Regions from separate parts of the Microcoleus sp. AT9b-C3 genome, predicted to be linked through region 1. Evidence: riboswitches for the same ligand, from Rfam matches in the RefSeq annotation. Region 1 holds a riboswitch; the other holds the start of a gene.
The links. Region 1 has a riboswitch for cobalamin ahead of QUB77_RS29725 (energy-coupling factor ABC transporter permease). Riboswitches for the same ligand answer to the same signal wherever they lie in the genome.
Positions count from the first base shown of each region.

Region 2: linked by a shared signal. The riboswitch ahead of QUB77_RS09025 (DUF1636 domain-containing protein) and the one ahead of QUB77_RS29725 (energy-coupling factor ABC transporter permease) in region 1 are both predicted to bind cobalamin.

Region 1 covers NZ_JAUBUR010000059.1:9,332-15,963, reverse strand. Annotated here, with positions in the region: gene QUB77_RS29740 (pentapeptide repeat-containing protein) at 1-1,638, shown strand, start outside; gene QUB77_RS29735 (FAD-dependent oxidoreductase) at 1,800-3,374, opposite strand; gene QUB77_RS29730 (Uma2 family endonuclease) at 3,623-4,342, opposite strand; cobalamin riboswitch at 4,515-4,661, shown strand; gene QUB77_RS29725 (energy-coupling factor ABC transporter permease) at 4,723-5,442, shown strand; gene QUB77_RS29720 (energy-coupling factor ABC transporter substrate-binding protein) at 5,446-5,778, shown strand; gene cbiQ (cobalt ECF transporter T component CbiQ) at 5,775-6,575, shown strand.
Region 2 covers NZ_JAUBUR010000007.1:122,353-128,984, forward strand. Annotated here, with positions in the region: gene QUB77_RS09005 (ATP-binding protein) at 1-301, opposite strand, end outside; gene QUB77_RS09010 (slr1659 superfamily regulator) at 449-793, opposite strand; gene cynS (cyanase) at 1,233-1,676, shown strand; gene clpX (ATP-dependent protease ATP-binding subunit ClpX) at 1,904-3,286, shown strand; cobalamin riboswitch at 3,427-3,573, shown strand; gene QUB77_RS09025 (DUF1636 domain-containing protein) at 3,596-4,006, shown strand; gene cobW (cobalamin biosynthesis protein CobW) at 4,153-5,187, shown strand; gene QUB77_RS09035 (GTP-binding protein) at 5,437-6,408, shown strand.

The sequences.
Region 1 (6,632 bases):
CGCTTGAGCGGTGCGTTTCCTGATTTGCTGATTTTAGGGGGGTTGAGCGGCTTGGCAGTGCTCGCAGACGGGGCTTTGGCATTGCGCTACAAACGCCAATCTGGACACGATCGCCTCGCGAATACTTTGGTGGTCAATGCTCGATCGAATCAACTGTCTGCCGATCCTGTCCCGACTCAAGATTGGACTGAAGAAGACGCGCAGATTGCGGCTTTGGTTGTGACTCCACAAAGCAGCCTGAAAGCAAATGCCAGTTTGTGGAATTGGATGCGCCAACACCCAGGCACAACTTTAGTAATAGTTACCATCGGCAGCGCGGGATTGATTTTAACTTTGTTTGTCGGCACTCTCATCTACACTCAAAGTCAAGCAAATATGCGGGATTCCCGGCAGCGAAACGACGAATTATTTGTAGCTTTAGTCAGCAAATTGTCTCCCACATCCGCTAGCGGGGCATCGGGCAGGCGATCGGCCATTTTGGCTTTGGGGGCCGTGGATGACTCCCGCGCCGTACCGCTGCTAGCGGATTTGCTAGCTCAAGAAGACAACCGCGCCATGTTGGACGCGATCCAGCAAGCTTTAGTCAGTAGCGGGCCGAAAGCTTTGCCTGAGTTGCAGCGGTTGAATCAGGCCCTCAGCAACGACCTAGAGTCCCTGCGCTTTGGCGGCAAGGCCCCGGAACGCGAGTTAGCAGCCGCCCGCCAGCGAACAGTCCAAAGGGCGATCGGCAAAATTCTCACAGTGTATAGCAGCCAACTCAACGGCGTCGATCTCAGCCGCACGGATTTAGCTCAAAGTCCTGCGGGCCCGTCTCAGTTTACTTTAGTTTTAAACAAAGTTGACTTGTCGGGAATTAAGTTGAGAAATGCCAATTTAACCAATGCCAGCTTGCAGGGAGCTCGCTTTTACGGCACCGGCGAAGATAGGCGTCCAGGTACATTTGACGATTGGATTTCTGACTTGAGCGGCGCTAATTTGGAAGGAGTAAATTTGGTCGGGGCGTCTTTGAACAGTGCTGTAATGAACTCGACTAATTTTGTGCGCGCTGTCATGAACAAAGCTAATTTGTCAAAGGGCAATTTGAATTCCGCTAACTTTAGCAGTGCTATTTTAATTGGAGCCAATTTGCAGGAAGCACTGTTAAAAAATGCAATTTTTACCGGAGCAGATATAGGAAGCGCGAATTTGTCGCGAGCGGATTTGTCGGGTGCGCGTTTGGCCAAAGTGAAGGCTCAAGGTGCTCAGTTGTCCTTGACAAATTTGTCTAAATCGCAATGGCAAGGTGCTGATTTGTCCGGTGGTGATTTGAGTGGCGCTAACTTACAAAATGCCGATTTGACTTCGACTAAACTCACCAACGTGAATTTCAAAGATGCTCGGTTGGAAGATGCGAATTTTCGGAATGCGGAGGTGAGTTCGGTTGATTTTAGGGGCGCAAATTTAGCGCGAGCGGATTTTAAAGGCGCTGTGTTTCTGGGGAAAGCAGCTTCGGATCAATTTATTCAAAATCAGACTGGTAGTAAATCCGGTCGATTCCTAGGAGTTGATTTTGCGGAGGCTAAGAATTTAGATAAAAGTCAAATTGCTTACATTTGTTTGCAGGGGGGCATTCATCCGAAGTGCCCGCAGAAGAAGTAAGGATTGTTTGTTAGCGAGTAGGCTAAGCTGTCGCCCATTTAAATTGTATATTCAGGGCGGGACACCCCAAAAAAGTTTGATTATTTTTTGACATACAATTTAAATGCCACAACAGCTTAGTCAACAATCAATAATCATGAGGAGTGCAACCGCAATTGATATTACGCAATAGCATCGGAACTGGCAAGAGTCTCGAATTGCGCCAATAGCATTGCCTCACCACTATTGGAAGTTCCAAAAATTTTAGGTAACTGACCTGTTTGGGCGAGAACTTGCCTCACTTCTCGGTTAGATACATCGGCTAGATTTTTGTTATTTAGAATGGCATTTACCGCAGCGATACCGACACCTTGACCAACTGCGGCGTTGAATTCAACAATTCTGCCGACAGAACACGCAAACCCTTCAAATCCAGAACAGGGACTGACCACTGCCAGGTTAGGAACGTTTTTAATTAATGCGTGGCGGATGCCAATATTAAAGATAGGGTGTTTAAAACTCAGACTTTTAAACCATCCTAGACCATTTGCTTTATCGCGAATACCCTGGATGCCTCCCCGTACATCAAAATGATAGCTAAATGTTGCCAGGGCTTCATTAGCTGGTACGCCACCTAACAGCATTTGTGCGCCTGTTAAAGGTTCTACAACTCCCGTCACATTGCCAGCGTGTCTGATATAAAGTTCTGAGGCAGAAGTAACAGAAGTAGCCCCCAAACTCTTCAGCCAAGTTGTAATAAATAAAATCTCTCTTTGCATATTAGCCGTGGGTTTGCTCCCGCTTCTGGCTAAGGCTTCCGCTTCGCTGGCCGTGACGGCAAATAAAAGCGCATTCCACGAAAGTCTATCATTTGGAAGTATTGCTATATTTCCTTCATCTAAAATTACGCCAGTTTCAGAAAAAGATAGTTTTATTCCTCTAAAGGAGTGGTAAGCTACAGACAGAGCCGGCGAACGAACATCGATGTAATCGTGGCCCGCCCACAGAGTTTTGAGATTGCCTTTAGTGTCTTTCATTTCCCGCCGGAGTTCTTCTGCTAGTTGGGCATCCTTGTCGGCAGCGTACAGCAAAAATTTTTGACTCTCTGAATCGGCCAGGTTGGTGAAGCGTTTTAGATAAATATAATCGAATTCTTTTAGGGTTCTTGCACTGAGTCCTTGGGTTTCAAAAACGAGGGTGACTGGAAGTTCTGAGTTAGGCAGACCCAATGTTTCAAATCCCTTCAGCTTTCTCACACCGGCAGCTTGAGCTAATTCGGCATTGACAGTGGCATCAATAAATTGCTTGCCGGCATAAACTACGCCTTGAGATGTGGTTATACTGGCAATTTTTTGACCTTCTTTACTGACTGATTTAATTTCTACTTTGCTGAGGAGATCTGCCCCAGCTTGTACTAGCATTTCTTTCAGCGCTGCACTGGCTTTGCGGGCGTCAAGTGCAATTGCCTTAACACCGGATTTTTGCAGGAACTCTTTATAGATTGTCGCCGGTGAACCAAAGGTATCTAACTTTAAAGATTGTTGAAGTTGTTCACTAATCTGACTTCTATCTAAATAAGCAAGGCCACCTCTTACCAAATGCCCGCCAATTCCTTCTTGCAAGCTTGCTTTAGACATCAGCAGAATTCGCGGATAACGCTTTGTGCGGCGCCGATATTCTCGGGAGGCAGAGACAACAGCTAGAACTCCTGGAACTTCATCACCAAAACAGATGATATCGTAAGAACGCAGATTCATGACCATTATTTAATAACCTCTGTTGATTTTCATTTTTTCGAGCTGCATCTCAATGTTTCTCGTCAAACTCTGTGTTTTTTCCAAATCTATCTCGATATTTTCTGATTTTTGCGATAAAAATTCACACATTTCTGGATGCGGCAACCGGGTTTTTTCCTGAAAATCTTTCGTTGAGGACGATCGAGCTCGGTTGCAAAACCCGGTTTCTGAGCGTCCAGAGTCCGTCAGTCTGGTACTCTTGATTGCCATTAGGTCAAATTATCAGGATCTATCCCCAACTCGCGCAATCGCTGAGCTAGTCGATCGGAACGTTCAGCCAATCGATCGGCGCGCTGGGCTTCCTGTTGGGCGCGCTGCGTGGATTCTTTCACCTGTTCTTCAGGAGTCAGATAACGTTTTCCATCGGCATCATACCAATACAACCACTCCCTTGTCACCCCAGAATAACTTCCCCTTTCACAACCAATACCCAAACCAATTTCTGGCATCCAAACTGGATTTCCTGGCTGTAATTCATACTTTCCATTGACTAACTTGTGTACTTCTAAACGGGGTTTACGACGGCGGCGGGAAGAATAAATGACGTAATAAAGTACGCCTAAAGCTTGATATTCCTCCAACTTTGTGCTGTATTCCTTGCGATAAGTTGGGGAAACAACTTCTAGCACAAAAGTAGGCAGAACATTTTCATCCCACAGCACGTAACTGGGACGCAATTCTTCATCATAAAACCTTTCTACACCTAAACTCAAGAAAGCATCGGGCACAATGGCAGGTTTATCCGGGTGATGATAAATACCCATATCTATGCCAAAAAACCAGTCCATGCGTTCTGACCAAAGTATGAGCAATATTGCTTTTAACAAGCCTGGTATTAATTCTTGCAGTTCGTTATCCACAGGCGTTTCATCTGAGTCTGGTAGTTCATCGGCTGAGGGCAAGTTCCTCGGCAAGTTGTACTGTAACATTGCGGCTTTCCTCAAAACTCACTAATATTATACCGTTGATGTTGAGCGATAGTATTTATTGAACGAACCGCGAAGACGCGAAGGAAAAGAAGAGAACATGATAGGTAATTTTGACTTAGTTAATCTGAATAAATTTTTGTACAATATTTGCTGAAACTTACACGATCGACTAAACTATGTCTAACGAGTCGGTTCTAATGGGGAGCAGCCGTTAGAGGAAACGGGGAAAGTTCGGTGCAAGTCCGGCGCTGTCCCGCAACTGTAATGAGAGTCATGTCGCTTTCTGAGTCAGGATGCCCGCCGATGTGTTAGTTTACATAGTCTCATCTGCGAGGTTCAGTGTGAAGACCAGAAATCGGAAATTGGTCAGCTTGGGATTGATGGCTGGCTTGAGTTGTTATATTGTCCTGGGCTCGGCAACGCCCGCCGCAGCTATGCACATTTCGGAAGGTTTTTTGCCGGTGCAATGGGCTGCATTTTGGTGGATGGTGGCGTTGCCTTTTTTTGCAGTAGGTTTGCGTTCAATTACTCGCATTACAAAAGAACACCCGGAACTTAAACTATTGCTTGCTTTGGCGGGTGCGTTTACTTTTGTGCTTTCTGCTTTAAAAATTCCCTCGGTAACGGGCAGTTGTTCTCACCCGACGGGTACGGGTTTGGGCGCCATTTTGTTCGGCCCTTCGGTGATGGCTGTACTGGGGGCTTTAGTTTTGTTGTTTCAAACGTTACTGTTAGCGCATGGTGGCTTGACAACGCTGGGAGCGAATATGTTTTCGATGGCGATTGTCGGCCCTTTCGCTGCGTATTTTATCTATCGATTGCTGTTGCGAACTGGTAGCCAGCGGGCGGCAATTTTTTGTGCTGCGGCTTTGGCAGATTTGCTGACTTATGTGACGACTTCGATTCAATTAGCGTTAGCTTTCCCCGCAGCAAGTGGCGGTTTTATCGCTTCGTTTTTAAAGTTTGCGGGCATCTTTGCTATCACTCAAGTACCCCTGGCTATCAGTGAGGGATTGCTGACTCTATTGGTCTGGAATTGGCTGCATTCTTACGGGAAGCCGGAGTTAAAAACTTTGAAATTATTAAAACAGGAGTCATAAGCCGTGAGTCAAAAAACTACAAACAATCACCAATCTACTTCGCGGCAAAATTGGCTTTTGGCTGGTGCTGTGATTGTTCTGGCAGCGTTTCCTCTCGTTTTTGTGCGGGGTGAATATGGCGGTGCAGATGACCAAGCTAAGAAAGCAATTACCGAAATTCAACCGGGTTATAAACCTTGGTTCAATCACTTGTTTGAGCCGGCTAGCGGAGAAATTTCCAGTCTATTGTTTGCGTCTCAAGCGGCGATGGGGGCTGGCGTAGTTGGGTACGTCATTGGGTTGTATAAAGGCCGATCGCAATCTCGGCAGCAGTCTGATAATAAGTCGTCGGAATGAACCATCAGATTGATAGTCTGGCTTATACAAATCGCTTGCGCGGCTTGCCACCATCTCACAAGTTATCCTTTGCGATCGCCCTGTTAATTCTGTCTCTCGTTTCTGGGGCGATCGTCCAATTGTCGATCGGCCTTTGGCTAGCAGTCTGGATCGTCGTCTATGCCGGCATTCCGGGGAAACTGTATTTGCGGTTGCTGTCGCTACCGTTGATGTTTTTGCTGACAAGTTTGCCTGCTTTGGCGCTGGGTGCGGTTGCGGGCGATCGTATCCCCGCGATTGGGTGGGATATTTGGCAAGGTTGGGGCATTAGCATCGGCACTTTTTATCTGTATGTGAGCCGCACCGGCATATACCAAGTGAGCTTGCTATTTGCCCGCGCCTTCGCATCGACAAGCTGTATGTATTTCATCCTCTTGACGGTTCCATTTACCGAAATCTTGCAAATTCTCAGACAATTACGCTGTCCAGAGTTGGTCACAGAACTGCTATTACTAATGTATCGGTTTATTTTTAGCTTATTGGCGATCGCCGATGAACTTTGGATAGCACAAAATTCGCGCTGTGGCTACCGCACTTGGAAGCGGGGAATGCAGAGTTTAAGCATTTTAATCGGGCAATTGCTTCAGCGAACTTTAGAAAACTACCGTCAAGTATCGCTGAGTTTAGCGTCGCGCGGCTTTAATGGAGAATTGCGCGTTTGGAATTCTTACCCTTATAAACCTTCGCGAAGATATATATTTGAAGCTTTGTTTGGTTGCACGGTTTTAACTTTGTTAAGTGCGGTATTTCAACGCTAAATTTATTGTTACTTCTGGACGAATGGGGGCAAGAAACCGGGTTTTTTACCGAACCTG
Region 2 (6,632 bases), on a different contig from region 1:
CTAGGGGTATGTTCAGGAGAGAAGCCAATTGAGCGTTCGCATACAGAATTAAGCCGTCACAGAGGCGAGAAACTAATATCGGCACGGGAGTTGCCGAGGCGATCGCCCGAAACTGCTCTTCGCTTGAACGCAGGGCCAACTGAGCTTTGCTCAGCAAGTGAGCTTCCATCGTATCTGAATGTTCGGTGGTAGTCTCCAGCAAAATTTCTAGGTCAACCTTTTCGCGCTTCAAGTTTTCAAGTTCCGCACTCAGCCGCTGAACGTCGAAAAGTAGCTGTTCTGTCGAGGGTTCTTCCTGCATAGCAATTGAAAATTGGTAATTTTTAGTCGGTTGTGAAGTTTTTTAGGGTTTTGTGCTAGTTTAACTATGACTTATTCCGATTAACTTCAGCCACCCTCATCCTGGTTCCCCGACTTAGCCGGGGATTTATCTTTACCTTTTTCGTTGCTATTCGAATTCTAAGTGCAAGGAAGGCATCAGCCGCTGCAAGTTCTTCAGGGATTTGAGCTGCCAGGGGATCTGTTTAGAACCTTTGATGGCGATTTGAATATTTTTTTGCTGGCGCACTTTGATCACAAATTTTGAGACAATATTAATTCCAGAGCTATTTAAAAATTCTAGCTTTCGCAAGTCTAGAGTCACCGTATTTGGGCAGGAGTCAGCCACTTCGTTGAGCAGATCGACGATCGGTGCGTACTCTTCCACCTGGCTGAGTCGGAACGAGCCGCTACAGGTGACTGTTTGCGTAGCGCGATCGTACTGGATCGTGTAATCTCTGGTCTGAATCTCCATACTTTTGTCAGTTGCCGGTTTTGAGTGGTAAAGGGGCTTTGGCTGCGTGAGCGATGATTGAGCTTCAGGCTAGCACGATCAAAATTCAGCCGTTTGCCGAATGCCGAAGACCTTTGCGTGTGTAACTTTTATTACATATACTGCCAACTGTACCATTGCCACAGGGCCGTTATGAGTTATTTTATGATTTACCAGTTGTAAGACCAGTTGGAAAAAAAAATGCAACTGTTGACTCGCTCTCAACCCTAGTAGTCATCAGTCATTGCTAATCTAACATCTCAAATCTCAAATTCTATGAGTTGCGGGGGTTAAGGAGACCTACTTTTGCTGAAGTTGCGAGCTATCAATTCGACTTTTTTTCTCAAGTTAGTATTGACAAAATTACCAAAATGTGAGAAATATTTCACATCTGACACAGAACTGAAGGGGAGAATATTTAATGGCAATTTCAGGAATTACAGAAAAGCTTTTGGCGGCTAAAAAAGCTAAGGGAATTAGTTTTGCAGATTTGGAAAAAGTTTTGGGGCGCGACGAAGTTTGGATTGCCGCAGTTATTTACCGTCAAGCTACCGCATCAGAAGATGAAGCCGAGAAAATTGTCTCGGCTTTGGGACTAGATAGCGAGACGGCTGCGGTTCTCTGTGAACCTCCGTTAAAAGGTTCTTTGGATGCCTCCGTTCCAGTTGACCCTTTGATTTATCGCTTCTATGAAATTATGCAGGTTTACGGGATGCCGCTCAAAGCAGTGATACACGAAAAATTTGGTGACGGGATTATGAGCGCGATCGACTTTACTTTGGATGTCGAGAAAGAAGCAGACCCAAAAGGCGATCGAGTGAAAATAATTATGTCGGGAAAATTTTTGGAATACAAAAAATGGTAAGCCCGTGCGGCTTTACTTTCAAGTGAAAATTAAAAATTCAAATTGGCTCGAATGACTCAGGACTAATGACTGAAGCCTCAAAAGTGTTAACTTAGAAATAGAGATCGCGAAGCTTGACTGGCTTGGGTGTCCGATCGGGAAACCCTTCTAGGGCAAAGCTAAGGTCGCTCCCGCGGCAACTTCCCCAGTAGAAACAAGCAACCGCAACCGTAAAGTAAGAGGCAAATATGTCAAAATATGACTCCCATCTCAGATGCTCGTTTTGCGGCAAGTCGCAAGAGTACGTCCGCAAGTTAATAGCTGGGCCCGGCGTCTACATTTGCGATGAATGCGTGGAACTGTGCAATGAAATTTTAGAGGAGGAGTTCTTTGACTCCAGTAAAACAATTGGTCAACAGATTCCCCAATCAGAGGTGCGAGAGTCTCAGGGACAAGGAACACGGCGTCCGGGTCGATCGAACAAATCGAAAATTGTTTTAGCTCAAATTCCGAAACCAACAGAGATTAAGCAGCATTTAGACAACCACGTCATCGGCCAGCATTCAGCAAAAAAAGTCCTTTCTGTAGCAGTTTATAACCACTACAAGCGCTTGAGCGTTGACCAAGCTAAAGATAGCGACAAGTCTTCTCCTGACAGCGATGTAGAACTGCAAAAATCCAACATCCTCCTAGTCGGGCCGACAGGTTGTGGCAAAACTTTGTTAGCGCAAAGTTTGGCGCAAATGCTCGAAGTGCCGTTTGCGGTAGCCGATGCAACGACACTGACTGAAGCTGGATATGTCGGCGACGATGTAGAAAATATCTTGCTGCGGCTGTTGCAAATGTCAGATTTTGATGTCGAAGCGGCGCAGCGCGGCATTATTTATATTGATGAAATTGACAAGATTGCTCGCAAAAGCGAAAACACTTCGATCACTAGGGATGTATCGGGAGAAGGAGTGCAGCAAGCGCTGCTAAAAATGTTGGAAGGAACAGTGGTTAATGTTCCCCCGCAAGGCGGCCGCAAACATCCTTACCAAGATTTTATTCAAGTTGACACTAGCAAAATTCTATTTATTTGTGGCGGTGCTTTTGTCGGTTTGGAAAAAATAGTTGAACAGCGTTTGGGTAAAAAATCCTTGGGCTTTATTCAGCCAACGGAAAGCGACAGCAACTCGACTTTGCCGGCGAAAGACAAGCGGGCGGCTGATATTTTGCAGCAGGTACAGCCGGACGATTTAGTCAAGTTTGGTTTGATTCCTGAGTTTGTCGGGCGGATTCCGGTGGTGACGGTGATTTCGCCGCTGGATGAGGCAGCTTTGATGCAGATATTGACCGAGCCCCGGAATGCGCTGGTGAAGCAGTATCAAAAGCTGTTGAAGATGGACAGCGTGGAATTGGAATTCCAGCCGGAAGCGCTACGGGCGATCGCCCAAGAGGCCTACCGCCGCAAAACTGGCGCCAGAGCTCTTCGCAGCATTTTAGAAGAGTTAATGCTGGATGTGATGTACGAGTTGCCTTCTCGCAAGGATGTGGCTAACTGTATGATTACTCCTGAAATGGTCGAGAAGCGATCGACTGCCGAATTGCTGTGGCATCCCGCATGGCGCAAACAGCACGAAACTGCATAATTGATAATCTGTAAACTGCCGGTGGGGCACCCTACAAACTACTAAACCAGCCCCAGATTTATCCCTGGGGTGGCTTTCTCCAATCTGAAATCTAAAATCTAAAATCTAAAATCTAAAATCGATTGGCGGCAAGTGTGATAGGATTTGATTTCGCGATCGGTTCTAGCGGGGAGCAGCCGCTAGAGGAAACGGGGAAAGTTCGGTGCAAGTCCGGCGCTGTCCCGCAACTGTAATGAAACCGTTGTGGTTTCTCAAGTCAGAATGCCCGCCGATATCTAACTCACTTTTGAACGCATCTGCGAGGTACGGATGATGGATGGAATTAATGCGGCTGTACGCACCAAGCACAGTCTACTTGTTTGCACTGCTTGCGCTAGTGTTTGGAAAAACGGCAAGCGAGAAGGCAAAAGCGGCGGTCAACAATTTATGGAAGACTTATCGCAACTCGCTCAAAATTGGGAGTTTTCTGATAAATTTGAGATTCAAGAAGTTGAGTGCATGAGTGCTTGCAGTCACTCTTGTGCGGTGTCTTTTGCTGCTGTTGGAAAGTACACTTATTTGTTTGGCGATTTACCAGCAAATGAGCCGAAAACTGCGGAAGCTGTACTCGAATGCGCGGGTCAATACTATGCTAAACCAGACGGTTTGTTGCCTTGGTCTGAGCGTCCTGAAGCTCTCAAAAAAGGCGTTTTAGCAAAAATTCCGCCGCTGGGAAATTAGAACTAGGAATTGCGCCAAATACTTCTATGTAGGGTGTGCATTGCCCATATTACCATTAATTTATGATGTGCAATGCGCGCCCTACCCGCTAAAGAATGGTGCGCAATGCGCACCCTACGGTACATCTCAACCGGACAAAAAATTTAATGCACAAAATCCCTGTAACTGTCATCACTGGTTTTCTCGGTAGCGGCAAAACTACCTTAATTCGCCACTTATTGCAAAATAATCAAGGTCGCCGCATTGCTGTTCTGGTGAACGAATTTGGCGAAATTGGTATTGACGGAGAATTGCTGCGCGATTGTCAAGTTTGCGACGAAGAAGAAAATGTCAGCAGCAATATTGTTGAACTAACAAATGGTTGTCTTTGCTGCACTGTTCAAGAGGAATTCTTGCCGACTATGCAGGAATTGTTGAAGCGTAGAGAACAAATTGATTGTATCTTAATTGAGACTTCTGGTCTGGCACTTCCTAAACCTTTGATTCAAGCTTTTCGCTGGCCGGAAATTCGCACGGGTGCTACTGTAGACGGTGTGGTTGCTGTTGTCGATTGTGAAGCTGTTGCTAGCGGTACTTTTGTCGGTGATATCGATGCTTTGATGGCACAGCGGCAAGCTGATTCTAGTTTAGATCACGAAACTCCGATCGAGGAATTGTTTGAAGACCAGTTAGCCTGTGCCGATATGGTACTTTTAACGAAGGTCGATCGCGTAGATGCGGAAACTCACAAGAAAGTCCAAAGCTGGTTGCAGCAAGAGTTACGTCCAAGTGTAAAAATTGTGCCTTGCAAAGGTGGCGAAATTAACCCTGATGTGCTCATGGGATTTAATGCGGCGGTTGAGGATGATTTGGAGTCTCGCCCGAGTCACCACGACACTGAGGAGGAACACGAACATGATGATGATATTAACTCGACTTTCTTTATTGCCGATCGCGAATTTGAACCTGAAGCATTGGTGAAAAAACTGCAATCGTTGATGCAGCAGGAGGAAATATATCGGATTAAAGGGTTTGTGGCGGTTCCCAAGAAACCGATGAGGATGGTGTTGCAAGGTGTGGGTTCGCGCATAGAATATTTTTACGATCGCCCTTGGCAACCTTCGGAACTCCGTCAAACCAAATTAGTGCTGATCGGTCGAGAGTTAGAGCGCGATCGAATTGCAGCTATGATTAACAATTAATTGTCATGAGTCATTAGTCATTAGCCACGCACGCTGACCTCAGAAACCGGGTTTCTTCCTATATTTCTCGTTCCTGTTCCCAAAACTCGTAGAAACCCGGTTTCTAGCCCTATGAGTAAGCTCTGAACCAAAGACTGCGTATTCCTGTAGTTAAAAACTCTTAACATTTTTTAATAAACTTGCTACTAGCAGCAAGTTTGGTGTAAAATAGCGATAATGGTTATCATTGTACAATAATCGAGGTCAAGTATGGTGACTGCTGGGGCGATCGAATCAGTTCCTGTTACCGTTCTCACGGGTTATCTCGGCGCAGGCAAAACTACGCTACTGAACCGCATTTTAACACAGGAACATGGCAAAAAAGTTGCAGTCATCGTCAACGAATTTGGCGAAGTAGGCATCGACAACCAACTGATAATTGATGCCGACGAAGAAATTTTTGAGATGAACAACGGCTGCATTTGCTGTACAGTGCGGGGTGATTTAATTCGGATTATCGGCAACTTGATGAAGCGGCGCGACAAATTCGACCACATAGTCATCGAAACCACAGGTTTAGCCGACCCCGCACCCGTAATTCAAACATTCTTTGTAGACGAAGATATGCGGGACAAATTGTTGCTAGACGCAGTTGTCACGGTAGTCGATGCCAAGCACATCTGGCAGCACTGGGACGCCGACGAAGCTCAAGAACAAATTGCCTTCGCTGATGTACTTTTGCTCAACAAAACTGATTTAGTAACTGAGGAAGAATTGGCAGAGTTAGAAAAGCGAATTCGCGGCATGAATGCAATGGCAAAAATCCACCGCACCCGCAACGCCGAACTAGAAATGGAAGCGTTGTTAGGCGTTAAAGCATTTGATTTGAACCGGGCATTAGAAATCGAACCAGACTTTTTGGGCGAACACGAACACGAACATGACGAAACTGTTACCTCAGTAGCAATAGTCGAATCCGGCGCCATTGACGGCAACAAATTTAGCGATTGGATTGAGGAATTGTTGCGAACTCAAGGCCCGAATATTTTTCGCACAAAAGGCATTTTGAATGTCACCGGAGACAACAAGCGATTTGTTTTCCAAGGAGTACATATGGTGTTCGATGGCCGGCTAGATAGACCTTGGAAAGCTAATGAAACTCCGAAAAACGAGCTTGTATTCATCGGTCGCAATTTAAACGAAAATCAATTACGAGAGGATTTTCGGAAATGTCTGGTTTAACTGACATATTGAAGCATTTTTAATCAGCCTTTTAGGAACAGGCAAGATGCCTGTTCCACAAGAATAAAATTCATTTCTTGTGGAAGGGAACAGGCAAGATGCCGGTTCCACAAGAATAAAATTCATCTCTTGTGGAATGGAACAGGCAAGATGCCTGTTCCACAGGAATAAAATTCATTTCTTGTGGAATGGGCATCTTGCCCGTTCTTAAGAAGAGTACAACA